2 regions of the Pseudomonas sp. GW822-FHT02G04 genome follow, and region 1 is predicted to be linked to the other one. Evidence: riboswitches for the same ligand, from Rfam matches in the RefSeq annotation. Region 1 holds a riboswitch; the other holds the start of a gene.

The links. A riboswitch is a leader RNA that binds a small molecule or an ion and turns the genes downstream of it on or off. The one in region 1 is predicted to bind cobalamin.
Region 2: linked by a shared signal. The riboswitch ahead of cobO (cob(I)yrinic acid a,c-diamide adenosyltransferase) and the one ahead of cobW (cobalamin biosynthesis protein CobW) in region 1 are both predicted to bind cobalamin.

Annotation. Positions count from the first base shown of each region.
Region 1 is NZ_JBXANU010000001.1:256,163-270,773, reverse strand. Features, by position in the region: gene AC1RO5_RS01270 (thioredoxin family protein) at 154-582, shown strand; gene AC1RO5_RS01265 (MerR family transcriptional regulator) at 629-1,033, opposite strand; gene AC1RO5_RS01260 (NADH:flavin oxidoreductase/NADH oxidase family protein) at 1,111-2,334, shown strand; gene AC1RO5_RS01255 (phospholipase D-like domain-containing protein) at 2,521-4,167, opposite strand; gene AC1RO5_RS01250 (vWA domain-containing protein) at 4,198-4,734, opposite strand; gene AC1RO5_RS01245 (magnesium chelatase ATPase subunit I) at 4,854-5,861, opposite strand; gene cobN (cobaltochelatase subunit CobN) at 6,010-9,918, opposite strand; gene cobW (cobalamin biosynthesis protein CobW) at 9,922-10,989, opposite strand; cobalamin riboswitch at 11,092-11,306, opposite strand; cobalamin riboswitch at 11,462-11,689, shown strand; gene AC1RO5_RS01230 (CbtB domain-containing protein) at 11,812-12,003, shown strand; gene AC1RO5_RS01225 (CbtA family protein) at 12,015-12,719, shown strand; gene AC1RO5_RS01220 (cobalamin biosynthesis protein) at 12,716-13,129, shown strand; gene cobM (precorrin-4 C(11)-methyltransferase) at 13,212-13,958, shown strand; gene nfuA (Fe-S biogenesis protein NfuA) at 14,124-14,611, opposite strand, start outside.
Region 2 is NZ_JBXANU010000022.1:85,222-99,832, reverse strand. Features, by position in the region: gene AC1RO5_RS23580 (cobyrinic acid a,c-diamide synthase CobB) at 1-1,158, opposite strand, end outside; gene cobO (cob(I)yrinic acid a,c-diamide adenosyltransferase) at 1,155-1,766, opposite strand; cobalamin riboswitch at 1,848-2,081, opposite strand; gene AC1RO5_RS23570 (hypothetical protein) at 2,236-2,820, shown strand; gene AC1RO5_RS23565 (C40 family peptidase) at 2,932-3,468, opposite strand; gene AC1RO5_RS23560 (C40 family peptidase) at 3,635-4,273, opposite strand; gene hda (DnaA regulatory inactivator Hda) at 4,488-5,192, opposite strand; gene AC1RO5_RS23550 (AI-2E family transporter) at 5,423-6,496, opposite strand; gene AC1RO5_RS23545 (DUF2066 domain-containing protein) at 6,529-7,578, opposite strand; gene purM (phosphoribosylformylglycinamidine cyclo-ligase) at 7,963-9,021, shown strand; gene purN (phosphoribosylglycinamide formyltransferase) at 9,021-9,671, shown strand; gene AC1RO5_RS23530 (DUF3108 domain-containing protein) at 9,680-10,393, shown strand; gene AC1RO5_RS23525 (OsmC family protein) at 10,710-11,126, shown strand; gene AC1RO5_RS23520 (pirin family protein) at 11,188-12,075, shown strand; gene AC1RO5_RS23515 (dienelactone hydrolase family protein) at 12,140-12,868, opposite strand; gene htpG (molecular chaperone HtpG) at 12,936-14,611, opposite strand, start outside.

The sequences.
Region 1 (14,611 bases):
CTCTGAACCAAGTCTGGCATCTATCCTTTACCCATAGAAATTGGAATGGGACCACTGGCACCGAACCCCACCTGTAATTTCTGACAGTAGACCCATCCGCTCGCCTCCTTTAACGTCAACAGGCCTTCGATAGTCTTTGAAAAGGAGATTTCAATGAGTTCGATGACCACCCAGCCACTGGATCCGGCCTACCGCAAAGCACTCAACACCTGGCGCACAGTGATCATGTATTTCGGCAACCAACACTGTCCCGCCTGCGAATGGGCCGAGCCGGTTTTCCGTGCAATTGCCGAGAAGTACAAAGATCACGCGTGCATCTATGTGCTGGATACGAGCAAATCCCCTCGGCATCCAAAAGTCACCGGCACACCCACTGTGCTGGTCTACAAGGACGGGAAACTGCTAACGAAGTTCAAGGGCATTGGAGACCCGGAAACCTTTGAAGAACATTTAAAAAAACACATCGGCAAGCTCAGGCCCAAACAGGTTGCCCACAAGCCTCGCCACGACTTGCCATGGTTGCAGAAGACCTTCAGCACGTTATGCACCGCGCCTCGGGCACGGGAGCGGTTGAGCCGGTAAAACGCAGCTCCCACAGGTTCTGCGTCTTAATTTACCGGCATCGCTGCTAATGCTTGAGCGACGCCAGCACCCGCTGAGCATTCGCACCGCACCCCATGCCCTCGGGCCGCGCCTGGATGCTCTCGATCACCTCCAGTAACCGCGCCTTGCTCTGGGCCAGGTGCAGTTGCATTTCTTCGATCTGCTCGACCTTGCGCTCAAGACCCGCCACCAGTTCGTCGTGCTTGAACTCACCCGTCGTGGCATCCGGCAACAGCAACTTCAGCTCTTCCAGGCTGAAACCGGCCTGTTGGGCGCACTGGATGATTTTCAGGGTTTGCAACACTTGCGGCGGATAACGCCGATAACCGTTGGTCTGACGCTCGACCTGACGGATCAGCCCCTGGGCCTCGTAAAACCGAATACGCGAAGCGTTAAACCCGCTCAGTTGCGCCAATTCACCAATCTTCATCACGGCCTCATTTGCACGCTTGACATTAAAGTTAGCTTTAAGCTTAGCCTCTACTCATCACTGATGAGGAGTCAAGTATGTCGCCCTTCCAAACATTGAATTTGCCCAACGGCCAGACCATCGGTAATCGCATCGCCAAAGCCGCGATGGAAGAGAACCTCGCCGATACAGGGCAGGCACCTTCCGGCGAGTTGTTTCGGTTGTATCAAGCCTGGGCTGACGGCGAGGCCGGGCTGTTGCTGACCGGCAATGTGATGATCGACCGTCGCGCCATGACCGGCCCCGGTGGCGTGGTGCTGGAAGACGAGCGACACCTGGAACGCTTTCGCCAGTGGGCAACCATCGGCCGGGCCGGTGGCGCGCAGTTCTGGATGCAACTCAATCATCCCGGGCGCCAGACCATGGCCAACCTCGGCCAACAGGCCTTGGCCCCCTCGGCGGTAGCGCTGGACCTGGGCGGGTTTTCGAAGATGTTTGCCGAACCCAAACCCATGGGCGAGGACGACATTGCAGAAGTCATTCAACGTTTCGCCACCAGCGCCGCCCTGGCGGAAAAGGCCGGTTTCACCGGGGTGCAGATTCATGCCGCGCACGGTTATCTGCTCAGCCAGTTTCTGTCGCCGTTGACCAATCGCCGCACCGACCGCTGGGGTGGCTCTCTGGAAAACCGTGCGCGTTTGCTGCTGGAAGTGCTCAGCGCTGTTCGCAAGTCGGTGTCGCCGCAGTTTTGCGTGGCGGTGAAGCTCAATTCCGCGGACTTCCAGCGCGGCGGTTTCGACGCCGATGACGCCCGGCAAGTGATCCAGTGGCTCAACGAGCAACAGATTGATTTGCTCGAACTCTCCGGCGGCAGCTACGAAGCACCGGCCATGCAGGGCGAGGCTCGCGATGGTCGGACTTTGGCGCGAGAAGCGTACTTTCTGGAGATGGCCAGCGAACTGGCCGGTGTGGCGCACATGCCGGTGATGGTGACCGGGGGAATTCGTCGGCTGGCAATCGTCGAACAGGTGCTCGACAGCGGCATCGCCATGGCCGGTATCGGCACGGCACTGGCCATCGAACCGCAGCTGGTCAAACGCTGGCGCGAAGGCCTGAACAGCCATCCGCAATTGCCGCCGATTCGCTGGAAACGCAAAGCCCTGGCGTCGCTGGCGAACATGGCCGTGGTGAAGTTTCAGCTCCATCGATTAAGCCGCGGGCGCACGCCCAGGCCGCAAGTCTCGGCAGTATGGGCATTGATCCTCGACCGGTTGTACATCGCCCGGCGTACCCGCCAGTACCGCCAGGCAATGGGCAAATAACCGAAGAAACCTGTGGGAGATTCTTTGTGGTGAGGGGGCTTGCCCCCGTTCGATTGCGAAGCGATCGTAAACCCAGTCACCGTCTTCGGATTCAAGATCGTAGCGACTGGTTTTAGGGGCGCTTCGCACCCCAACGGGGGCAAGCCCCCTCGCCACAATGGCTCCCACAGGGAATCACCAGCGTGTTTATCGTCCGGCAAAGCGCAGCCGCGACAACATCCGCAGGTCGCCCTCGCGGTAATAGTCATCGGTCCAGCTGTCATCCGCCGCCAACGGCCGGACCTGCTTGAGTTGCAGTTTCTTTGCAAAGTAGCGGAACCGGTAATGCTCGTAGAAGCGCAGCAGTTCCAGCCCGTAGCGATCGGCCAGGTCGGTGTCGCCACGGATGATCAGGTAGTTCTCGTCGTTGCCGTTGCTGGCCGCGTCACTGAGATTGTGGCTGCCGCTGATGATGGTCGGTGAGTCGCTGGTGAAGTCGACGACGATGGCTTTGGTGTGCACCAGCAGGTTGCCCTTCTGGCCTTTCATGTTTTCCTTGAGCCAGCCTTCAAGACCGGTGTTGAGCAACGCGGTAGCGGCGAATTCGGCGGTGCGGTCGGCGTGAAAACCGGTGATGCTGCTGACCGTGTTTTGCAGGCCGTAACGCAAGATGTCGTCGTGGGGTTGGCCGAGCAGCGCGTTGAGTATTTTGTCCGGCAAGGTGAATGCGGTGACAAACAGCAGGTCTTTTTTGGCGGCGTTGATGATCTTGATGAACTCACTCAAGTCGCCCTCGCCCGAGCGCGGTGAAAAGCCGGCGAACAGCGGCTGGTCAGGCTGCATCAGATTGTGTTCCGTGAGCCAGTCCCGCGTGGCGCCGACGTCCGCCGGCGTGGCCCAGACCTGCTCGAAGGTTTGCAGATAACTGGCGCCGATCCGGACGTCATCCAGCACATGCACGACGTTGGCCTGACGGTAAACGCCGTTGGCAGTGAAGTTGGTGCTGCCGCAGAGTACCGCTTCGGGCTGATGCTGCCCCGCCGCATCGAGCCGGCTCAGGACCATGAACTTATCGTGAAAGATATTGTGGGTGACTCGCCCGCGTTTGTTCGCCGCCGGGATTTTTTCCAGGCTGGCTTCGTTCAGCGCCGTGGTGTCTTCGCCGGGTTGGGCGTGATACAGGACCCGAACCTTTACGCCGCGCTCGAAGGCGGCGTTCACCGCATCGACGATCACCTGCAACTGGTATTCGTAGATCGCAATGTCCAGCGCCCACTGGCCATCCACGGCACGTTCGATAAACCCCAGCAAGCGTGCGAGTAGACCATTTTCCAGCCATTGCCGCGGCGCGTCGGGCCATTCTTCGATGGGCAGTTTCTTGTTGGCGCTGAGCAGCGCATCAAGGTCGGAAAACTTGCGCTGGAATGCCTGGCTGGCAGCCACCGCCCGGTTGAAAATCACGTTCTGGCCCTTGGGCAGGCCATTGTCCGTGGTGACTGTCACTTCCAGGCTTTCACCCAGTTGTGGCGCATCGGCGGTGCCGTAGGCCAAGTGAACCCGATAGTGGATCGTCACACCCGGATTGACCGCGTAATCGGCCCAGCGAAATTTCTGTAGCGGCGCGGCATCGCTGGGGGTGGCGTGAAACTGGGGGAAGGTATGGGTCTTGCCGGGAAAGGTCAGGCTGTTGAACAGAAACAGCCAGGGTTTGTCGCCTTGCTGTTTTTCGATGGCAAACCCCAGCAGGCCTTTGCGGCGAGGTTCGGCCAGGTCGATGGCCAGCAGCACACCGTTGGTGCCGGCGTAGGCTTTGACGCGAAAATCGTCCTGATCGTTGCGGGCTAGAACGCGCATGGGGTCACTCCTGTGAAGATCAAAAGATCGCTACAGATCATCAATATGCCGGTAATGCGTTTGCAGTTGATCTGCCAACACTTTAGCCCGTCCAAGGCGAATCGGCCCGCGCTCGATGTCGATCAGCAACCCCGGGCAATCCAGTGCCGGCAACGTCGACCACTCCTTCAGCCGTCCATCCGTCACCAGCAACAACCGCTGCTGTTCTGCCGGAAAACGCTTTTGCCGGGCCGTCAGCCAGCGCCCCGCCTCACCCAACGCCGCCAACATCGGCGTCCCGCCGCCGGCGCCCAATCCCTCGAGCCAGTCGCGCAGGCCCGAAGAAGCTTTCAACCCCTGCACCTGCCACTTCGGCAGATGACCGCTGGCGGTCAGCAAAGCCAGACGCGCACGCTGCCGATAAGCATCGTCGAACAGTTGCGCCAGCAAGCCCTTGGCATCGCTCAACGCCTGATGGCGCCGGGTCGAGGCCGAGGCATCGACGATCACCAGCCACAGTTCATGCGGGGTGCGGGTACGCAGATGGAACAACAGGTCATCGCGTTGACGCGGTCGGCCATTGAGCAAAGTGCCGGGCCAATTGACCGATCCGCTACGGGCGGCGTGACGCTTGCCCTGTTTACCGTGATCCAGCCGTCCTGCACGGGGTTTGGCATTCGCCCCCGCGTCTGATCGAGGGCGAATGCCTAGGGCTTTTTTGGCCAGCTCGGCACTTCACGTCGAGCACCGACCGGCAGCGCCTGGGCGGGCATTTCGCCCCACTGGCCCTGACCTTCGTTCGGGTTGGGGGTTTGCGCAGGGGATTGCTGTGGCGCTTGGGAATGTTGCGGCGCAGAGGTCGAATGCTCCCGACGACGATGACGCAAGGCAAATTCGGCGACCGCGTCGATATCTTCTTCGGCAATGGCGTTCGCACCGCGCCAGGCAGCGTGAGCCCGCGCCGCACGCAACCAGACCAGATCGGCCCGCAAGCCGTCGACGCCGGCAGCAAAGCAGCGTTCAGTGATCTGCGCCAATGCGGCATCGTCGAGCGGGATACTCGCCAGGGCCGCACGCGCCTTCTGGCAACGCTCGCGCAGTGTATGTTGCTGACTTTCCCACTCGGCGCAGAAGCCTTGCGGATCGCTGTCGAAATCCAGTCGACGACGGATGATCTGGCCGCGCTCGGCGGGTGCGGTATGGCCACTGAGGGCGACGTTCAGACCAAAACGGTCGAGCAGTTGCGGGCGCAGTTCGCCCTCTTCCGGGTTCATGGTGCCGATCAGCACAAACTTCGCCGAATGCCGATGGGAAATCCCGTCGCGCTCAATCAGGTTGGTGCCGCTGGCGGCCACGTCGAGCAGCAGGTCCACGAGGTGGTCGGGCAGCAAGTTCACTTCATCAACGTAGAGCACGCCGCCGTCGGCCTTGGCCAGTACGCCGGGAGAAAACTGTGCGCGACCTTCGCTCAGGGCTGCGTCGAGGTCGAGGGTGCCGACCAGCCGCTCTTCGGTGGCGCCCAGGGGCAAGGTGACGAATTGACCGCTGGCCAGCAGGTCCGCCAAGCCTCGGGCCAGGGTCGACTTGGCCATACCGCGCGGGCCTTCGATCAGCACACCACCGATTTTCGGGTCGATGGCGGTCAGGTACAGGGCGAGCTTCAAGTCATCGGCGCCGACCACGGCGGAGAGCGGGAAATGGGGGGTGTCGGTCATGTAGAGTTACTCATTGTGGTCGGTGGTGTGATCGTTCCCACGCTCTGCGTGGGAATGCCTCTGCGGACGCTCCGCGTTCGGCTCTTGGGACGCAGAGCGTCCCGGGCTGCATTCCCACGCAGAGCGTGGGAATGATCCGGTGATCCCGCTAACTGTCTTCTTCTATGTCCAGCAACAAATTCTCCAGCGCCTCGCGGTATTCACCTGGCTCCTGCCACATCCCCCGTTGCTGCGCTTCGAGCAGACGTTCGGTCATGTCGCGCAAGGCGTGAGGATTGTGTTCGCGGACAAAGTCCCGGGTCGCCGGATCAAGCAAATAGGCATCCGCCAGCAACGCATACTGGTGATCGTCGATCAGCTGCGTGGTGGCGTCGAAGGCAAACAGGTTATCGACCGTCGCCGCCAGTTCGAACGCGCCTTTATAGCCATGACGCTTGACCCCGTCGATCCATTTCGGATTGGCCGCCCGGGAACGGATCACCCGGTTCAGCTCTTCCTTCAATGTGCGGACCTTCGGCAAGTCCGGCTGACTGTGGTCGCCGTGATAACTGGCCGCCGCTGCACCGCTGAGGCTTTCGACGGCCGCCAGCATGCCACCCTGGAACTGGTAATAGTCGTTGGAATCGAGCAAGTCGTGCTCGCGGTTGTCCTGGTTTTGCAGCACGGCCTGCACCTGGCTCAGACGCTGGGCGAACTGCTCGCGTGCGGCGGTGCCTTCATCGGAGCCGCCGTAAGCGTAGCCGCCCCAGTTCAGGTAAACCTCGGCCAGGTCTTCGCGGCTTTGCCACAAACGACCGTCGATAGCGCCTTGTACGCCGGCACCGTAAGCACCCGGTTTGGCTCCGAAGATCCGCCAGCCGGCCTGCCGCCCGGCCGCTTCTTCATCCAGACCGGACTCCAGCAGCGCCTCGCGCTCAGAGCGAACCTTGGCCGCCAACGGGTTGAGATCCTCCGGTTCATCCAGCGCGGCGACTGCTTGCACGGCGGCGTCGAACAAACGAATCAGGTTGGCAAATGCATCGCGGAAGAATCCGGAGACGCGCAAGGTCACGTCCACCCGCGGCCGATCCAGCAGGCTCAACGGCAGAATCTCGAAGTCGTCGACCCGCTGACTGCCCGTCGCCCATACCGGCCGCACGCCCATCAAGGCCATGGCCTGGGCAATGTCGTCGCCGCCGGTGCGCATGGTCGCGGTGCCCCAGACCGACAGACCGAGCTGACGCAAGTGATCGCCATGATCCTGCAAATGTCGCTCAAGTATCAGGTTCGCGGATTGAAAACCGATGCGCCACGCCGTGGTGGTCGGCAGGTTGCGCACGTCCACCGAATAGAAATTGCGCCCGGTAGGCAACACGTCCAGCCGTCCGCGACTCGGCGCACCGCTCGGCCCGGCCGGGACGAATCGCCCGCTGAGGGCGTCCAGCAGGCCGCGCATTTCCGCCGGGCCGCAGGCGTCCAGACGCGGGGCGACGACCTCGCGCAAACTGTCGATGATCGCGCTCACGTCGGACCAATCTGCCTCCTGTGGGAGCGGGTCTAGGTGGTGAGGGGCCTTGTGGCGAGGGGGCTTGCCCCCGTTGGACTGCGCAGCAGTCCCGTTTTTTGGGGCCGCTTCGCGACCCAACGGGGGCAAGCCCCCTCGCCACAAAGGCTCGCTCCCACACGGGCCAGGCTCGGCATTCAACGTCCGCGAGATTAGTTGCGCGGCGAACAGTTCCAGACGCTCACGAGTATCCCCCGCCGTGCGCCACAGCTCATCACTGATCGACTGCAAGGCATCCGGCCGAGGACGGTTCCAAGGCTCAGCCAACACGCAATCCAGCGGATCGAAGCCCAGCTCGAACGCCTTGGCCAGTGCCCGCAGCACGCTCGATTGCGCGCCACGGCCGTCGCCGCGAGGAATGCGCAGCAAGGCCAATAAGGTATCGATGCGCAATTGCCCGGTCGGCGATTCGCCAAACACGTGCAGGCCATCGCGAATCTGCGACTCCTTCAAGTCGCACAGGTAGGTGTCCAGGCGCGGCAACCAGATCGCCGCGTCGGCATCGCTGTCGAGTTGCTCGTCCAGTTGCAGTTCACGGTCAATGTGCGTATCGCGCACCAGCTGCAAAATGTCGCGCTGCAGTTCCCGGGCGCGGCGTGGATCAAGCAACTGCGCTTCGTAATATTCGTCGGCCAGCAATTCGAGATTGCGCAGCGGGCCGTAGGTTTCGGCGCGGGTCAGCGGCGGCATCAGGTGATCGATGATCACCGCTTGCGTACGGCGCTTGGCCTGGGCGCCCTCGCCCGGGTCGTTGACGATGAACGGATAGATGTTCGGCAGCGGCCCGAGCAGCGCGTCGGGCCAGCAGTTTTCCGACAATCCGACGCCCTTGCCCGGCAGCCATTCGAGGTTGCCGTGCTTGCCGACATGGATCACGCCGTGGGCGCCATAGGTGTTGCGCAACCAGAAGTAGAACGCCAGATAACCGTGGGGCGGCACCAGGTCCGGGTCGTGATAGACCGCGCTCGGGTCAACCTGATAACCCCGCGCGGGTTGAATGCCGACGAAGGTCAGGCCGAAGCGCAATCCGGCAATCATCATTCGCCCGCCACGGAACATCGGATCGCTTTCGGGCGTGCCCCAACGTTGCAGCACCGCCTCGCGATTGGCTTCGGGCAGTGCGTTGAACATCAAAAAGTAATCATCCAGCGCCAGGCTTTGCTGGCACGGACGTTGATCGATGGTGTCCAGGTCATTGCTGACACCACCAAGCAGTTGCTGGATCAGCGCGGTGCCGCTGTCCGGCAACTCGGCCGGCAACGGATAACCTTCGGCGTACAGGGCACGCAGGATGTTCAGCGCCGCGGCCGGGGTGTCGAGACCGACGCCATTACCGATGCGCCCATCACGAGTCGGGTAGTTGGCGAGGATCAGGGCGATGCGTTTTTCGCTGTTGGGCAGCCGCGCCAGATCGATCCAGCGCCGCGCCAGTTCAGCGACAAAATCCATGCGTTCCGGTTGTGGTCGATAGCAAACCACATCGGACTGACTGCGCTCGCTGCGCCACGCCAAATCCTTGAAGCTGATCGGCCGACTGATGATTCGCCCGTCCAGCTCCGGCAGTGCGATGTGCATCGCCAAGTCACGGGGACCGAGGCCTTGCTCGCTGGCACGCCAACCGGGCTCATTGTCCTGGGCGCAGATCGCCTGAATCACCGGGATGTTGCGACGAAACGGCCGCAGGTGCGGCGCTTCAGGGCTGGACTGGGCGAAACCGGTGGTGTTCAGAATCACCCCCGCCTCGACTTCATCCAGCAAATCCTCGACCACCGCCAGGCAGCCGGGCTCTTTCAGACTGGCCAGCGCAATCGGTAACGGGTTGAGCCCCGCCACCTGCAAACGCTGGCAGAAAATATCGATGAAACCGGTGTTCGCCGCCTGCAAGTGCGAGCGGTAAAACAACACCGCCGCCACCGGTTGATCAGCCTGCCAGTCGGCTTGCCAATCCTGAAGGTGCGCGGGGCTTTTTTGCGGGTGGTAGATCGCAGTGCGCGGCAGGGTTTGCGGCTCGGACCATGGATAGTCGCGACCCAGCCAGCGACTGGCGAGGCAGCGAAACAGGTCGAGCGCATTGGCCATGCCGCCCTGACGCAGGAAGTGCCAGAGCCGGTCGCGGTCTTCGGGGGGCACGGTGCTCAGGTCGCTGAGTTCCGGGTCCGGACGATCGTCGCCCGGCACCAGAATCAGCTGCACGCCGCGCTGGGACAATTCCACCAGACGCTCGATGCCGTAACGCCAATAGGCGATGCCGCCGTGCAGTGAGATCAGAATCACCTTGGCGTGGCGCAACACCTCATCAACGTAGAGATCCACCGAGGCGTGATTCTGCACCTGCATCGGGTTAGCCAGACGCAGGCTCGGGTAATCGTCGGGCAGCTGCTGCGCCGCCTCGGCGAGCAACGCCAGACTGGAATCGCCGCTGCACAGGATCACCAGCTCGGCGGGGGTTTGTCCAAGGTCGGCAATGTTGTCATCCGACACGAAACCGCCGGGCTGGGTCCTGAGCAGGTGCATGGGTTAAACGCTGAGCGCAGCGCGCAATTGCGCTTCAAGTTGAACGGCGTCCAGCGCCTGACCGATCAACACCAGACGGGTGGTGCGTGTCTCCTCGGCGCCCCACTGACGGTCGAAGTGCTTGTCGAAACGCGTGCCCACGCCCTGAATCAACAGGCGCATCGGCTTGTTCGGCACCGCTGCGAAACCTTTGACCCGCAGGATGCCGTGCTGCACCACCAGTTGTGTCAGCGCGTCCATCAACAGGCTTTCGTCGGCTTGTGGCAGTTCGATGGAGATGGAGTCAAACGCGTCATGGTCGTGATCATGATCGTCTTCACCTTCATGGTGATGATCGTGATGGCTGTGGCGGCTGTCGATGTGTTCTTCGGAACCGGCACCGAGGCCGATCAACACGTCCAGTGGCAGGCGACCGCTGCTGGCTTCGATGACTTTCACCGCCGGCGGCAGCTCTTCGGCGACTTCCAGGCGCACGCGGGCCAGGTCTGCGGCGCTGATCAGGTCGGCCTTGTTGAGAATCACCAGGTCGGCGCTGGCCAGTTGGTCGGCGAACAGTTCGTGCAGCGGCGATTCGTGGTCCAGGTTCGGGTCGAGCTTGCGCTGGGCGTCCACTTGATCCGGGAACGCCGCGAAGGTGCCAGCCGCGACGGCCGGGCTGTCGACCACGGTGATCACCGCGTCAACGGTGCAGGCGCTGCGGATTTCCGGCCACTGGAAGGCTTGAACCAAAGGCTTTGGCAGGGCCAGGCCCGAGGTTTCGATGAGGATGTGGTCGAGATCGCCGCGGCGAGCAACCAACTCGCGCATCACCGGGAAGAACTCTTCCTGCACGGTGCAGCACAGGCAGCCGTTGGCCAATTCATAGACGCGACCGCTGGCCTCTTCTTCAGTGCAGCCGATCGAGCATTGCTTGAGGATCTCGCCGTCGATGCCCAGCTCGCCGAACTCGTTGACGATCACCGCGATGCGACGACCCTGGGCGTTGTCGAGCATGTGCCGCAGCAAGGTGGTTTTGCCCGAGCCGAGGAAGCCGGTAACGATGGTGACGGGGAGTTTGGCCAGTGTTTTCATCGGATGCCCTTTGGCAAGGTGGCGGGCATACGGGACGACAACCGGCAACGCGGGCGCGCGTGCCTGAAGAGTTCGCCACCGGATCACCCCGCCCGGTTGAAAGTGAGAATCTGTGTCGAGGCAGGTCTCCTGGCTGACGGTGCGCCGGGCGGGTCAGCCTGGCATTCGCTGCGCCTTCCCGCGAACCCGTTGCACAGGGTTTGCAGTGGCGTGGCAGCGAACATCACCGTTCACAGTTGCGGGGGCAGCCGCGGCATCGACCGCGTTCCCTTCTTAGCTTCGGCAGACGCCGAAGAACCTCGAAAGCGCAAGGCTACGCATCGTGTGGGGGCGGGTCAATGTCTTGTCGGCGAATGCGATCACCTGTGGCGAGGGGGCTTGCCTGTGGCGAGGGGGCAAGCTCCCTCGCCACAGGTATTGGGTGTCAGGTGAGAACCCTTGCCAATTGACTCCCCGCCCTCGCCCATGCTCTCCTACACGCCTTGTTACGGGTGCCCTTCACAGGGTGAAACGGGAAACCGGTGAATCATGTGCTTTACTCTAAAGCCATGTCAGTCCGGTGCTGCCCCCGCAACGGTAAGCGAGTGAAGCGTCAGATCCACTGTGCCGGTCATACGGCATGGGAAGGTGATGCTTGCAGGTTTCGGCGTTAGCCCAGCCCCTCGCGAGCCCGGAGACCGGCCCGCAACACAAAGTGACTTTTACGTTCACTGAATAACAAACCCGCGGTGGGCGGGCGCTGTTCGAAATCTCTGCGAGCCCTTGGCGTGCGGAGGTTTTTTCGCGCTCTATTCACCCGCTGACAGACCAGAGGGAAGCGCCATGTCGATCATCAGCAGCACCGGCCACGCAACGGCCAGCACCACCACAACCCTGACTCAACGCCTGACCGCCGCCGTGTGTGCGTCGATCCTTGGCGCGTGCCTTGTGTATTTCGCTGGTTTCTCGCACATCGAAGCGGTGCACAACGCCGCGCACGATACCCGTCACAGCTCCGCCTTTCCGTGCCATTGAGACCTGCTGAGATGATCAAGCGTATTGCGCAAACCGCAGGTTTCACCGGGCTGCTGGCCGCCCTGCTATTGACCCTGCTGCAAAGCTTTTGGGTCGCCCCGCTGATTTTGCAGGCCGAGACCTATGAAAAATCCGAGCCGGCCGCTGTTGAAATCCACGAGCACGCCGCGGGCGTAGTCGCTCACACCCACGATGCCGAAGCCTGGGAACCGGAAGACGGCTGGCAGCGCGTGCTGTCCACTACCGGCGGCAACCTGGTGGTAGCCGTCGGTTTCGCCTTGATGCTCGCCGGTCTCTACACCCTGCGCGCACCGACCAAAACCTCTCAGGGCCTGCTCTGGGGCCTGGCCGGTTATGCGACGTTCGTGCTGGCACCGACCCTCGGCCTGCCACCTGAGTTGCCGGGCACTGCCGCGGCTGATCTGGCGCAACGGCAAATCTGGTGGATCGGCACTGCCGCGTCCACGGCCGTCGGCATCGCGCTGATCGTGTTCAGCCGTCACTGGCTGATGAAAGTCCTTGGCGTGGCGATCCTGGCCGTGCCGCATGTGATCGGCGCACCGCAACCGGAAGTCCATTCGATGCTGGCGCCGGAAGCCCTGGAAGCGCAATTCAAAATCGCTTCGCAGCTGACCAACGTGGCGTTCTGGCTGGCCCTGGGCCTGATCAGCGCCTGGTTGTTCCGCCGCAAAAGCGATGGCCATTACAGCGCATGACTGACGTCAGCGCAGCGCCGACCCTGGTGGTCGGCCTGGGCTGCCAGCGCGGCTGCCCCGTCAGCACGCTGCGGGCGCTGCTCGATCAGGCGCTACAGGCCCATCAAATCGGGCTCAGTGAGATCAAGGCCTTGGCCAGCATCGACCTGAAGCGCGAAGAACCTGGGCTGATCGAACTGGCCGAACAGCTGGCGTTGCCGTTGATGTACTTCAGCAGCGAACAATTGGCGGCCTATCAAGCGCAACTGAGCCACCACTCGGACATCGCGTTTGAACGCACCGGTTGCTACGGCGTGGCGGAAAGCGCCGCACTGGCCCTGGCCGAACAACTGGCCCAGGCACCGGCAAAGTTGCTGATTCCACGACAAAAATACGCCCAGGCCACCCTGGCATTGGCCAGCGCCGCGTAAAATCCCCGATAATCCCCGCCCTCGATCATGAGCATTCTTCATCTGAAGCATGCCCAAGCCCTATTTCTGACAGGAAACGACGATGACCGTCTACTTCATTGGCGCCGGCCCCGGCGACCCGGAACTGATCACCGTCAAAGGCCAGCGGCTGATTCGTAGCTGCCCGGTCATCATCTATGCCGGCTCCCTGGTCCCCGCCGCCGTGCTGGAAGGCCACCGGGCCGAACAGGTGGTCAACAGCGCCGAACTGCACCTGGAACAGATCGTCGAGCTGATCAAGACCGCCCACGCCAACGGCCAGGACGTGGCCCGGGTGCACTCCGGCGACCCGAGCCTGTACGGCGCGATCGGCGAGCAGATTCGCTACTTGCGTGAACTCGACATCCCTTTCGAAATCGTTCCCGGCGTTACTGCCACCGCCGCCTGCGCGGCCCTTTTGGGTGCCGAACTGACCCTGCCGGACGTGTCACAGAGCGTGATTCTGACCCGTTACACCGACAAGACCGCGATGCCGGCTGGCGAAGAGCTGGGCAGCCTGGCGCAGCACGGAGCGACCATGGCGATCCACCTGGGGGTCAATCATCTGGAGAAGATCCTTGCCGAACTGCTGCCGCATTACGGCGCCGACTGCCCGATCGCGGTAATTCACCGGGCGACCTGGCCGGATCAGGATTGGGTGGTGGGGACGCTTGCGGACATTGCGCAGAAGGTCCAGGCCAAGGGTTTTCGCCGGACGGCGCTGATTCTGGTGGGTCGGGTGCTGGGCAGCGATCACTTCAGTGAGTCGTCGCTGTATCGCGCGGGGCATGCGCACCTCTACAGACCCTGAGATGATCATTCCCACGCTCCGCGTGGGAATGCAGCCCGAGACGCTCCGCGTCCCAAGAGCAGACGCAGAGCGTCCGTTGAGGCATTCCCACGCAGAGCGTGGGAACGATCAAAAAAAACGGCACTCACGGGTGCCGTTTTTTCGTTTCTGCAGCGAACACCTTACTTAGTAGTAGGCGTTTTCTTTCTGCGTGTGGTCGGTCACGTCACGTACACCCTTGAGCTCGGGAATGCGCTCGAGCAAGGTGCGCTCGATGCCTTCCTTCAGGGTGACGTCTGCCTGGCCGCAGCCCTGGCAACCGCCGCCGAACTTCAACACGGCGATGCCGTCTTCGACCACATCGATCAGGCTGACCTGACCGCCGTGGCTGGCCAGCCCCGGGTTGATCTCGGTTTGCAGGTAGTAGTTGATGCGCTCGTTGACCGGGCTATCGGCGTTGACCATCGGGACCTTGGCATTTGGCGCCTTGATGGTCAGTTGGCCGCCCATGCGGTCGGTGGCGTAGTCGACTACCGCATCGTCCAGAAACGCTTCGCTGAACGAGTCGATATAAGCGGTGAAGCTTTTGAGCCCCAACGCCGTGTCTTCAGGTTTTTCTTCGCCCGGCTTGCAGTAGGCAATGCAGGTTTCGGCGTACTGGGTGCCAGGCTGGG
Region 2 (14,611 bases), on a different contig from region 1:
CTCAAGCTCGGTGCTGGTCAGCGAGTGGTGATAGGTGTGCCCACGCAGCAAACCTTCGGGCAATTCCACCGCCTGCAAGGCCAACGCCGCCAGACGCTTCTGCATCACCGCATCACCGTTCAGCAAGCCAACCAGTTCAGCGCGAGCGCCCTCGACATCGGTCAACGAATCCAACAGGTACAGCATGCCGCCACACTCGGCCAGCAACGGTTTGCCCCCTGCGTGGTGATCGCGAATGGCGGTCAGCATCGGCGTGTTTTGTGACAACGCCACATGGTGCAATTCAGGGTAACCGCCCGGCAGATAAAGGCTGTCTGCCTCCGGCAACTCGCGGTCGCGGATCGGCGAGAAGAAAGACAACTCGGCGCCCATCGCCCGTAGCAGATCCAGGCTCGCGCCGTAGGTAAACGCGAAGGCTTCGTCCCGGGCCACGGCAATCCGCACACCGGCCAGCAACGGTTCGGCGGCGATCATTTCAGGCGCGGCGAACTCCACGGCCGGCGGCAACGCCACATCGCAGCTGCTGGCCAGTGAGGCGGCCGCTGCATCGAGGCGCAGATCGAGGTCATTCAGTTCGCTGGCCTGAACCAGGCCGAGATGCCGACTCGGCAATTCGATGCCGGTTTCCCGGGACAACGCGCCGTACCAGCGCAAGCCTTCTGTCAGGCTGCCTTCGAGCAATTGCGCATGACGTAGTGTGCCAACCCGGTTGGCCAACACACCGGCAAACGGCAAATCCGGCTGATAGCGCGCAAGCCCCAAGGCCAGCGCGCCAAAGGTCTGCGCCATCGCGGTGCCGTCGATCACGCCGAGCACAGGCACACCGAAATGCCGCGCAAGGTCAGCGCTGGACGGCGTACCGTCGAACAGTCCCATCACGCCTTCGATGAGGATCAGATCGGCTTCGCCAGCGGCTTCCCACAACAGCCGACGACTTTCCTGCTCGCCGACCATCCACATGTCCAGTTGATAAACCGGCGCACCACTGGCGCGCTCGAGAATCATCGGATCGAGAAAGTCCGGGCCGCATTTGAACACGCGCACCTTGCGCCCCTGATTGCGATGCAAACGGGCGAGCGCGGCGGTGACGGTGGTCTTGCCCTGACCGGAAGCCGGCGCGGCAATCAGTACCGCCGGGCAATGATGTGGTTGAATCACAACTCGACGCCTTTTTGCGCTTTGATCCCGGCCTGGAAGGCGTGCTTGATCATGCCCATTTCGGTGACGGTGTCAGCCAGTTCGATCATCTCCGGTTTGGCGCCACGGCCAGTGACCACCACATGCTGCATCGGCGGACGGGCCTGCAAGTCGCTGAGCACCTGATCGAGATCGAGGTAACCGTGCTTGAGGGCGATGTTCAACTCATCGAGTACCACCAGGCCAATCGACGGATCGCTCAACAGTTCGCGGGACACCGCCCAGGCAGCTTCGGCGGCCGCAATGTCACGCTGGCGGTCCTGGGTTTCCCAGGTGAAGCCCTCGCCCATCACATGAAAACGCACTTGCTCCGGAAAGCGCCGGAAGAACAGCTCCTCGCCGGTGCTGCTGCGCCCCTTGATGAACTGCACCACGCCGCACTGCATGCCGTGGCCCATGGAGCGCGCGAGCATGCCAAACGCCGAGCTGCTCTTGCCTTTGCCGTTGCCGCTCAGCACCAGCAGCAGACCGCATTCATTCGGCGAATTGGCGATGCGTTCGTCAATCACGGCTTTTTTGCGCAGCATGCGCGCCAGATGGCGTTCGTCACGATCGGGGGTATCAGTCATGGGGGAGCTCTCCGTTGAGGCTGGATAACGGCGGGCAGGCACAAGAATAGACGGCAAGAAGCCTGGCATCGCCCACCGTGATGCCGCTGAATGGATCAGGCCGGTCTCCGGGCTCATGAGCGGCGATTAGCCTGACTGCGCGCCTTCCCATGCCGAATTCGACACAGTGGCTCAAGACGCAGTCTTCACTCATTTACCGTTGCGGGGGCAGCGCCGGGATCGTGATCATTCTTCGCTGGAAGAAATCCACTCACCGGCTTCCCTGTTTCACTCTGTCGACCAAGGCCACAGAGCACCTGAAACAAGCCGCGAAGGTTAGAGGGTTGGGGGTGGAGCGTCAATTAAAGACAGGACGCCTTCCGGCGAATAACTGCCGTCGATCAATTATCTGACGCCAATCTTGTGCCACACTGCCAGCAGTGATATCAAAGAGCCACAACCTCATAACACAATAACAAGGGTGAGCCACATGCAAGGCATGATCATCAGCAATCCGAAGCTGGAATTCCTGCGCCCGGTGCTGGAACGCTGGTTTGACTGTATCGACCGCTACAACGCCGTGCGCGGCGATAACGATACACCTTACTGGTACGACGAAAACGCCAACCTCGGCCTGCTCTCTGCCGCGGCCTGGATGGCGGAAATGGTCACGCTGCAGCAAACACCAACGCGCAAACAGACCGAAGAAGGTGAACGTAACGCCCGCGCCGATCTGTTTATCGCCACCAGCGAAGAACGCGCATACCTGCAGGCCACCCAACGCTGGCCGCGGGTCAACAACCTGAACCTGACCCAGGCACTGGCGGACATCACCAGCGACGCGAAACGCATCAGCTACGCCAGCGACCTGAAACTCGGCTGCCTGTTTGTCGCCCCACAAAAAGCCCAGCACAGCGCCACCCCGGAAGAACTCCAGGACATGCTCGACGATCTGCAAAAGGAACACACCTGCGCGGTGGCCTGGTACTTCCCTTACGCCTACCGCAAGTTGCGCAATGAAGCCGGCAATTACCATCCGGGGATCGCCGTGTTGTTCAAGGAAGCCCGCGGCTGACGATCTGGTCGCCAAGCGAAAGCGTTTTACCTGCCATACCGCCTTCGTGGGCAAGTCGGATCGCCGCACCGCTCGCTCCTACAGCTCCGCCAGAACGATCAGGACAACCCCCTAGGGATTATGCGCCAAGTGCTCGGGTTGCAAGACGCGCTTGGCGCTCAGATAGGCTTTCTGCCAATAAGCTTTGGACAAGCTGTCCAGCTTGACCGTGCCGCCCGTAGCCGGCGCATGGACGAAGCGCCCTTCGCCGACATAGATCCCGGCATGGCTGACCTGGGAGCCGCCGTTGGTGGCGAAGAAGATCAGGTCGCCGGTTTGCAGGCCTTCCTTGCCGACGTTGGGAGCCTGCATGCCGATCATCTCGCGAGTGGAGCGCGGCAGGGAAATGCCTGCGACATCGCGATAGACGTAACCGATCAGACCGCTGCAATCGAACCCGGAATCCGGCGTGTTGCCGCCCCAGCGATAAGGCGTCCCCACCAGACCGAGCGCGCGAAACAGCACGTCTTCTGCGGCTGGGGAAAAGGCTTGGGAAGAACCGAAAACAATCGGCGCGCGAACCACCGGCGCAGGTGGCGGTGTGCGGCTGGCGCAGGCGCTGAGCAGCGCTGCGAAGAACATGAGTGCGAGGCGGGCCGACATCGTCATAAACAGAACATCCTGATCTGGCTGCGGCTTTTTTCTGCCACAAAGACAGAAAAGAAAACCGCCTGCGCAGAACGCAGGCGGTTTGCCATCAATAATAGATCAGGATTCTAGCGGCTACGCGGTAAACTTCAAGTAAGACTTTAACTTCGCCCTACAAACTGTCCGCTTACTTGCGTGCAGTGACTATTGTCGGAGCCATTGCGAGTGCACGCTTGGCTTCGATAAAGGTCTTGCTCCAGTAGCTGTCGCCCAGGCTATCGACCCGGACACCACCGCTTTTGCGGCTGCTGGAGTGGATGAACTGGTTGTCACCCAGGTAGATCCCGGCGTGACTGACACGACCGCGACGGCCATTGGTGGCGAAGAACAGCAGATCACCCGGCTTGAGGGCGCTGCGAGCCACCAGAGGAGCGTCAACGTTGATCATTTCGCGAGTGGAGCGCGGCAGGTTCATGCCGGCCTCTTCACGAAACAGATAACCGATGAAGCCGCTGCAGTCGAAGCCAGCCTCGGAGGTGCCGCCGAAACGGTAACGGGTACCGATCAGGGACATGCCACGTTCGAGGATGCTGTCGGCCAGAACCGGAAGCTGGTAAGACTTGCCGCCGGCGAAGTCTGCCATTTCTTTATCGGTGGCCAGATCGTTAGCCAGCTCTTCCTGGAAAAGAACGGAAGAAGACTGCGCGGTAACTGAATTTGAAACCTGCCGTTGTTGCTCTTGCTGGGACACTGGAGAGTGAGCAGCGCAACCGAACAACAGGGTGACGAGTGCGAGAGGCACGAGGGGTGCGAAGCGATTTAGCATGGGCACGACCGTGGCTGATAGTTGTAAAGAAGCCGAGACTATGCCCGCTATCGATCTCATTTGCAAATTCAATCGATCTTTATGTGACTTATCGGTTTCTCGTTTCCATCTAAGCGCTTAAGCCCATTTTGAATCTTTGCGCAGCCTGCTCCCCTGCAGGAAAGCGGATTTGTTGACGCCTGGAATATGCCGGAACCCGCGAAAAACCTGGATTTTACCAGCCCAGTGTCTCTTTCAGGAACGGTATTGTCAGCTTGCGCTGGGCTTGAAGAGAGGCCTGATCGAGGCGTTCAAGCAGCTCGAAAAGTGCACTCATGCTGCGGGTACCGCGAGTCAAAATAAAATGCCCGACTTCGTCAGTCAGGTGCAGGCCTCGACGGGAAGCGCGCAACTGCAAGGCACGCAATTTGTCTTCGTCAGAGAGCGGACGCATCTGGAAGATGAGTGCCAGTGTCAGCCGCGACTTGAGGTCCGCCAGCTTCACCGGTAGTTCGCGCGGGGATGTCGAGGCGGCGATCAGCAGACGCCGACCGCTGTCACGCAGACGATTGAACAGATGGAACAGCGCCTCTTCCCAATCCGCCTTGCCGGCGACCGCCTGCAAATCGTCCAGGCAAACCAGTTCGTATTGTTCGAGGTTGTCGAGAATTTCGATGCCACGGTCCATCAACTCGGCCAGCGGCAGATACACCGCCGGTTCACCCATCTGCTCGAAACGCAGGCAAGCCGCCTGCAACAAATGCGTGCGCCCTACCCCGTGCTTGCCCCAGAGGTAAATCAGGCTTTCCGTCCAGCCGGCGTCGGCTTCGCACAGCCGCTCGACATAGCCGAGTGCAGCGGCATTGGCGCCTGGGTAGTAATTGATAAAGGTGGCGTCATCACGCAGACGCACACCTAGGGGCAGCTGAATCGGTTTCATGCTGACTGAACAGTTCCAAAGGAACCGTTAGTGGCCTCTGTGTAAAGTTTGCGAAGTTTATACCCGTGAAGCTGACGGCACAATGCGACAGACCACAAGCAAAATCAAAGGTTTGCGTTAACATGCTGGTTTTATGACAGTTTCTTTGGCGGTGCATGTGACAGCCGCGCGAGGGATACGGGCAAACCCGGCGTGAAACCAGGCTGCCCGCGACGAGCGATCAAGAAGCCTTACTTCTCAGACTCGTCGACACCACCGTAGATATCCGAATCCTTATACAAATCATGCACATGGCGCACCAGGACCATGATCACCGCCGCCACCGGCAATGCCAGCAGCACACCGGTAAAGCCGAACAGCTCGCCGCCGGCCAGAATCGCAAAGATTACCGCCACCGGGTGCAGGCCGATCCGGTCACCCACCAACAACGGCGTCAGAACCATACCTTCCAGCGCCTGGCCGACCATGAACACCGCGACGATACCGATCATGGGATACAGATCGCCACCGAACTGGAACAGGCCGGCAATCAACGCCGCGCCAATCCCGATGACGAACCCCATGTACGGCACGATCGCCGCCAGACCGGCAATCAGACCGATCAATAGCCCCAGCTCCAGCCCGACGATCATCAAGCCAGCGGCGTAGATCACACCCAGCGCCAGCATCACCAGCAACTGCCCGCGCACGAACGCCCCAAGCACTTCATGGCATTCCCCGGCCAGGGACAGGACCCGCTCTTCACGATCACGCGGCAGCAGGCTGCGGATCTTGGCCATCATCAGGTCCCAGTCGCGCAGCAGATAAAAACTCACCACCGGGATCAACACCAGATTGGCCAGCCAGCCAATCAGCGCAAGGCCTGAAGCCGTCGCCTGACTGAGCACCACGCCGACAATGTCGGTGGTCTGGCCCATGTGCTCGCTGATCGCCGCCTTGAGCTTGTCGAACTTCCAGAAGCCCTCCGACAAACCCAACTTCGATTGCGCCCACGGCAACGCGGTGTGCTGCAACCAGTCGAGCATCTGCGGCGCCAGTTCATACAAGCGAAACAGCTGCTTGGCGAGCATCGGCACCAACACCAACAGCAGCGTGGTGAGGATCATCGTGAACAACGCGAACACCGCCACCACGCCCCAGGTCCGGGACAGGCCGAGCTTTTCCAGCCGGTCCACCAGCGGGTCGAACAGATAGGCCAGCAACAGCGCCACCAGGAACGGCGTCAGGATCGGATGCAACAGGTAAACAAACGCGCAAAGCAGGGCCACCCCACCGAGCCAGAACCAACGCCGCGTATCGGCCATGTACCACTCCTGCTTCTATATAAAGAAAAAACTCACCAACGGAAACGCAACTGCGGCACCGGTGCCGGGGCTGGCGCTGCGGCCGGCGCCGAACCCGCAGCCACGGGTTGAACAGCTGCCGGCGCCTGACCGGCCGGAATTTCCTGCAATTGCGCCAGGGACAACTGAGCTCGCAGCTGATCGGCGCTGCCATTGACGCGATAAAGCACGCGGTCGCCATCGACACTTTGCAGACGCGCGCCAAAAGGCTCCAGCAAACGCCCGAGCGTCGCATAACGTTCCAGATTCATGCCCTGCACTTCCAACAATTGCTCGCCCGATGCACCCGGCTTGGCGACGAAACGCGACGCCAGACGCTCGCTGACCGCCAGCATCACCGCATCGGCCACGGCGGCGGTATCGGCGCCCTGCACGCTACCGGCCTCTTTCTGATCGCCCAACCACAGTCGCCACTTGGCTTGCCATTGACCCCCTTCTTCACGGGCATGCACCGCCAGCAAGGCATCGGCATTGTAACGGTCGGAGGCACTGCGCAATGGCGCCGGGTCGGCACCTTCCAGATTCGGCGCCGTGGCGACGATCTGTTCATTCAGGTCTGCCAACGGCAGACGCAGCGGCAGGCCGCGGTGTTGAGCCGCCCGACGCAGAGGCGCAGCGCTGGCCTGACCATCACCGACCAGGCTCGAACCTTCGGTGGAATCGTTCAACCACCAGCCGAGGATCGACGGCCGATTGGCCCCCCACACGGCCAACCCGGCACGACGCAAGGCCTGCTCGGTGGTGGCCGGATCGAAATCGACTTTCAGCACTTGCGGCGGCCCGGCGTCGTAGCCGAACTGACTGATGATCTGCTGAGGGTCTTTGCGCACGGCCGCAAGCCCTGGGCTTTGCGCCGCCTTGGGATCGCCGGTCAAGCGCAACACCAGCGTTTCCAGCGCCTGCTGAGTCGCCTGATCGCGCTCCTCCGGTGTCTGGCCGGTGACCGGTTGGCGCACTTGATAGAGGCCTTTGACGGTTTCGGCATGACTGGCCAGGCTGACCACGGATAAACAGCCTACGAACAAGAATTTAAGAAAACGCATGGAAGATTCCTGACGACAAGAGCGGCTGGAACAGACCGCATGAAGACGATTGAGCCAGGGCTGTGACCACACGCCCAAGCAAAACATTCACACGATCGCGGTAAGTTTTCGCACTGTCATAACGATAGACGGTTAACGTCGTACCTTATACAGCCATGTGGGACGCCGCCAACACGGGCAATATCAGTTTTTTTAACGCGATATGCCCCTGCCCGTCGGCACGAGGATGGCCGCTGCCCCTCAAGCCTGATAAAATCGCGCGCCTTCGCAGACCGGCTACAGCCGGGTAGTGTCGAAATAGCGCGTGAGGCAATTGCCTCATCAATTTCGACAGGCCCGCTGGACTCGGTCGTTACCCCTGAATCCCCCCTAAAGGCCTGGATCATGAGCAAGCAACCCTCCCTGAGCTACAAGGACGCCGGTGTAGACATCGACGCCGGTGAAGCATTGGTCGAACGCATCAAGAGCGTCGCCAAGCGCACTGCGCGCCCGGAAGTCATGGGCGGCCTGGGCGGTTTCGGCGCCCTCTGCGAAATCCCGGCCGGTTACAAACAACCGGTGCTGGTATCGGGCACTGACGGCGTCGGCACCAAGCTGCGCCTGGCGCTGAACCTGAACAAGCACGACAGCATCGGCATCGACCTGGTGGCCATGTGCGTGAACGACCTGGTGGTCTGCGGCGCTGAGCCGCTGTTCTTCCTCGACTACTACGCCACCGGCAAACTGAACGTCGACACCGCTGCTCAGGTTGTGACCGGCATCGGCGCCGGCTGTGAACTGTCCGGCTGCTCCCTGGTCGGCGGCGAAACCGCTGAAATGCCTGGCATGTATGAAGGCGAAGACTACGACCTGGCCGGCTTCTGCGTCGGCGTCGTGGAAAAATCCGAAATCATCGACGGTTCGAAAGTCGCTGCCGGCGATGCCCTGCTCGCCCTGCCGTCTTCCGGCCCGCACTCCAACGGCTACTCGCTGATCCGCAAGATCATCGAAGTGTCGGGTTCCGACATCGAAAACATCCAGCTCGACGGCAAACCGCTGACCGACCTGCTGATGGCTCCGACCCGTATCTACGTGAAGCCGCTGCTCAAGCTGATCAAGGACACCGGCGCCGTCAAAGCCATGGCCCACATCACCGGTGGCGGCCTGCTGGACAACATCCCGCGCGTGCTGCCAAAAGGCGCTCAAGCGGTGGTTGACGTCGCGAGCTGGACCCGCCCGGCGGTGTTCGACTGGCTGCAAGAGAAAGGCAACGTTGACGAAACCGAAATGCACCGCGTGCTGAACTGCGGCGTCGGCATGGTCATCTGCGTTAGCCAGGAGCACGTTGAAACCGCGCTGAAAGTCCTGCGTGAAGCTGGCGAGCAGCCATGGGTCATCGGTCAGATCGCCACCGCTGCCGAAGGCGCGGCTCAGGTCGAACTGAAGAACCTCAAGGCTCATTAATGTCCCAGACCTGTGATGTGGTGGTGCTGCTGTCTGGCACCGGCAGTAACTTGCAGGCCTTGATCGACAGCACGCGGACCGGCGACAGCCCGGCCCGCATTGCTGCGGTGATTTCCAACCGCGCCGACGCCTACGGCCTGCAACGCGCCAGGGACGCGGGTATCGACACCCGCACCCTGGATCACAAGGCTTTCGAGGGCCGCGAGGCCTTCGATGCCGCGCTGATCGAACTGATCGACGCCTTCAACCCCAAACTCGTGGTACTGGCCGGCTTCATGCGCATTCTCAGCGCTGGCTTCGTGCGCCATTACCAGGGTCGCCTGCTCAATATCCATCCCTCGCTGCTGCCCAAATACAAAGGGTTACACACTCATCAGCGCGCGCTGGAGGCCGGCGATACGGAACACGGCTGCTCCGTGCACTTCGTCACCGAGGAACTCGATGGCGGACCACTGGTCGTACAGGCAGTAATACCGGTAGAGTTGCACGATTCGCCGCAGAGTCTGGCGCAGCGAGTCCATACCCAGGAACACCTGATCTACCCGTTGGCCGTACGCTGGTTTGCCGAAGGCCGTTTATCACTCGGCGAACAAGGTGCTTTACTGGACGGACAGTTACTCGCGGCCAGCGGCCACTTGATTCGAACCTAGGAGATTTTATGCGTCGTGCCCTGCTCTTCGCTTGCGCTCTGCTCGCCCTGCCGTTTGCGCAGGCCGCGGACCTTCAACCCTTCTCCGCCAGCTACACCGCCGACTGGAAGCAACTGCCCATGAGCGGCACCGCCGAACGCAGCCTGACCAAGGAAGCCAACGGCGTCTGGAAACTCAGCTTCAAGGCATCGATGATGATCGCCAGCCTGACTGAAGAAAGCACCCTGACCCTGGACAAGGACACGCTGCTGCCGCAGTCCTACCACTTCGAACGCGGTGGCCTGGGCAAAGCCAAGAAGGCTGATCTGGATTTCGACTGGACCAACAAGATGGTCACCGGCACCGATCGCGGTGACGCCGTCAAGCTCCCGCTCAACCGCGGCATGGTCGACAAGTCCACCTATCAACTGGCGCTGCAGCATGACGTGGCCGCCGGCAAGAAAAGCATGAGCTATCAGGTCGTCGATGCCGGCGAAGTCGATACCTATGACTTCCGCGTGCTGGGTTCGGAAAAAGTCGACACCAAGGCAGGCCAGATCGATGCGGTCAAGGTCGAGCGCGTGCGCGATCCGACACAAAGCAAGCGCATCACCGTGCTGTGGTTCGCCAAGGATTGGGATTACCTGCTGGTCCGTCTGCAACAGGTCGAAACCGACGGCAAGGAGTACAACATCATGCTCCTCGACGGTACGGTCAACGGCAAGACGGTCAAAGGCAGCTGATCCGGACCGACATGAAAGCCCCGCAAACGCGGGGCTTTTTTTCGTCTGGTGCTTAAACAACTTTGAGCTGTGGCGAGGGGGCTTGCCCCCGTTCGGCTGCGCAGCAGTCGTAAATCCTGTGTCCGCGTTTTCCCTGATTCGCCGCGTTGCCTGGTTTTGGGGCCGCTTCGCAACCCAACGAGGGCAAGCCCCTCGCCACAGATGTTGTGGCCAAATCGTCCGGCAAGAAAGTGGAACGCGAACGTAAAGGAATGCTCTATAAATTCAGAGTCTTTTTTGATCGAATGACTTTTTCCTGATCCCTGCGAGGTTTCCCATGACTGTTACCGTCAATACTGTCTCCGCCGATGGTTTTCGTCACAGCGTCCAGATCGATGACCATGAACTGTTTGCCGATGTCCCCAAATCCAGCGGTGGCGAAGGCACGGCGCCTGAACCCCATGACTATTTCGACGCAGCCCTCGGTGCCTGCAAGGCCCTGACCTTGAAACTGTATGCGAAGAAGAAGGGCATCCCGCTGACCGGCGTCGGGGTCGAGGTCAAGCGCGACAACAGTGAAGAGCTGAAAGGCAAATATGCCCTGCACGTCAAACTCACGCTCAAGGGCGTACTCACCGACGCTCAGCGCGACGAGCTGCACCGCGTGGCCGACCGCTGCCCGGTACACAAGCTGATGACCACCTCTGAAGTCAGCATCGAGACTCATCTGTCCGAAGGCGCCTTCAGCCAATAGCGGCAACGGCTGCGCAAGCGGGTTATGCTCCCTGCGTCACCCGCTCAGCCTGGAATGCGCCATGAACACTCCGCTCGTGATCCGTCCCCGCGCCGAAGACGTCGAAGGCCAGCCGATCCTTCGCCCTTTGCCGTCAGCCAAATGCCGTAACGTCGGACCTTTCGTGTTTTTCGACCACATGCTCGAAACCCGTTATCCACCGGGCAAAGGCATGAACATCCGTCAGCACCCGCACATCGGGCTGTCCACCCTCACCTACCTGTTCGAAGGGCAAATCCAGCACAAGGACAGCCTCGGTTCCGATCAGGTGGTGAATGCCGGCGATGTCAGCTGGATGACCGCCGGCAGCGGGATTGCTCATGTCGAACGCACGCCCGAAGCATTGAGGGACAGCGGCGGGACGATGCACGGCTTACAGATCTGGCTGGCGTCGCCCAAGGACCGTGAGCACGGCCCGGGACACTACAGCCACCATCCCGCTGCCACGCTGCCGGTCAGCGAAAACCTTGGCGTGAAGATACGGATGATCGCCGGGACGGGCTTTTGCCTCGAATCGCCGGTCCCGGTGCTTTCTCCTACGCTGTATGCCGAATTGAACCTGCAAACGGCAACCACGCTGCTGATCCCCACCGAGCATGAAGAACGGGCGCTGTATGTGCTGAGCGGCGAGGCGCAGCTTGATGGCGAGCTGCTGGAGCCCTACACGCTAGTGGTGCTGCCGGCCGGGGAAGAGATGACGCTGTTCGCCGAGAGCGACTGCCATGCCGTGCTGTTTGGCGGAGCGCCGCTGGATGGGCCACGACGGATCAACTGGAATTTCGTGGCCAGCGATCCGGCATTGATTGATGAAGCACGTCGGCGCTGGGCGGCCGGGGATTGGCCGACGGTGCCGGGGGAAAGCGAGCGGATTGAGTTGCCGAAACACCGAAGCCCGCCAACGCCCCTGTAACTGATCGGCTGATCGCTCCTACGCTCCGCGTGGGAACGATCAGTGGCAGGACCGAGAGCTGCAATCAGCCCTTAAACACTCCATCCAGCAAGTTATGCATCGACGTGAACGCGCGAGCCGCGGTTTTCGCGTCATACATCATCGTGCCCGGCACGTTGGCATGCGGGTCGGTGAACGAATGCACCGCGCCGCCATAGCTCAGCAATTGCCAATCCACACCGGCGGCATTCATTTCAGCTTCGAACGCCGGTAGCTGCTCTTTCGGCACCAACGGATCGGCAGCGCCATGCAGCACCAACACCGAACCCTTGATGTTTTTCGCATCGTTCACGTTCGGCGTATCCAGCGTGCCGTGGAACGACACCGCCGCTTTCACCGGCGCACCGCTACGCGCCAATTCCAGCGCGCAACAACCACCGAAGCAGAAACCAAAAGTCGCCAGTTTCGAGGTATCGACCGCCGCCTCGCCCTGCCCTTGCAGTTGTTCGAAAGCAGCCTGCATGCGTTTGCGTAGCAAGGCGCGATGATTCTTCAACGGCATCATCGCCGCGCCTGCCTGGTCGCCGTTCTGCGGACGAACCGATTGGCCGTACAGGTCGGCGATCAGCACCACATAGCCCTTGGACGCCACGGATTTGGCAATCTCCTCGGCACCGGCGCTGACGCCCATCCAGTTCGGCGCCATCAACAGACCCGGACGCGGGCCTTTATGGTCGGCATCGAAGGCCAGACGGCTTTCATACGATTGGCCGTCGATCTGATAGGCGACGGATCGAACAGTGATTTGGCTCATGACTGACTCCCAGTAAAAAAGCACCAGAATGAAAAAACCCGCCGAAGCGGGTTTTTATACAACGTGGTTAAACCGACAGTTCAACCAGCAGCTTGTTCAGACGACGCACATAAGCGGCCGGGTCTTTCAAGCTGTCGCCGGCCGCCAGGGCCGCCTGATCGAACAGAATGTGCGACAGGTCGCCGAAGCGCTCGTCGCTCTGCTCGTTGTCGAGTTTCTCGATCAGCGGGTGAGCCGGGTTGAATTCGAAGATCGGCTTCGAATCCGGAACCTTCTGACCGCTGGCTTCCAGGATCTGACGCATTTGCAGGCCCAGGTCTTGCTCGCCGATGGCCAGAATCGCCGGGGAATCGGTCAGACGGTGGGAAACCCGCACTTCAGCAACGGACTCACCCAAAGCGGTCTTGAGACGTTCAACCAGACCTTCTTTGGACTTGGCGACTTCTTCCGCGGCTTTCTTGTCTTCTTCCGAATCCAGGTTGCCGAGGTCCAGGTCACCGCGCGCCACGTCGACAAAGCTCTTGCCGTCGAAGTCGTTGAGGTAGCTCATCAGCCACTCGTCGATACGGTCGGTCAGCAGCAGCACTTCGATGCCTTTCTTGCGGAAGACTTCCAGGTGCGGGCTGTTTTTGACTTGCGCGTAGGTTTCGCCGGTCAGGTAGTAGATCTTGTCCTGACCTTCCTTGGCACGGGCCAGGTAGTCGGCCAGACCTACAACCTGCTCGCCGTCGTCGCCCTGAGTGGACGCGAAACGCAGCAGACCGGCAATTTTTTCTTTATTGGCGAAGTCTTCTGCCGGGCCTTCTTTCATGACCTGACCGAAGTTCTTCCAGAAACCTTTGTATTGCTCAGGCTCGTTCTTCGCCAGTTTTTCCAGCATGTCCAGAACGCGCTTGGTCAGCGCCGATTTCATGGAGTCGATGATCGGGTCTTTCTGCAGGATTTCCCGCGACACGTTCAGCGACAGGTCGTTGGAATCGACCACGCCTTTGATGAAGCGCAGGTACAGCGGCAGGAACGACTCGGCCTGATCCATGACGAACACGCGCTGCACGTACAGCTTCAGGCCTTTCGGCGCTTCACGCTGGTACAGGTCGAACGGAGCACGGGTCGGCACATAAAGCAGTGAGGTGTACTCGAGCTTGCCTTCGACCTTGTTGTGGCTCCAGCTCAGCGGATTCTCGAAATCGTGAGCGACGTGCTTGTAGAACTCCTGGTATTCCTCGTCCTTCACTTCAGTGCGAGGGCGAGTCCACAGGGCGCTGGCGCGGTTGACGGTTTCCCACTCAACGGCCGGCTGCTCTTCGCCTTCAACGGCTGCCACTTCTTTCGGCAACTCGATCGGCAGAGCGATGTGGTCGGAGTACTTCTTGATGATGTTGCGCAGACGCCAGCCATCGGCGAACTCGTCTTCACCGGACTTCAGGTGCAGAACGATGCGAGTGCCGCGCTCGGCTTTATCAACGGTGGCAACTTCAAAATCGCCTTCGCCCTTGGACGACCAGTGCACGCCTTCGCTGGCAGCAGCACCGGCACGACGGCTGAATACGTCAACTTTATCGGCGACGATGAATGCAGAGTAGAAACCCACGCCGAATTGACCGATCAGGTGCGAGTCTTTTTTCTGATCGCCGGAGAGATGTTTCATGAAATCGGCAGTGCCGGATTTGGCGATGGTACCCAGGTGGGTGATCGCATCTTCACGGCTCATGCCGATGCCGTTGTCTTCGAGGGTGACGGTTT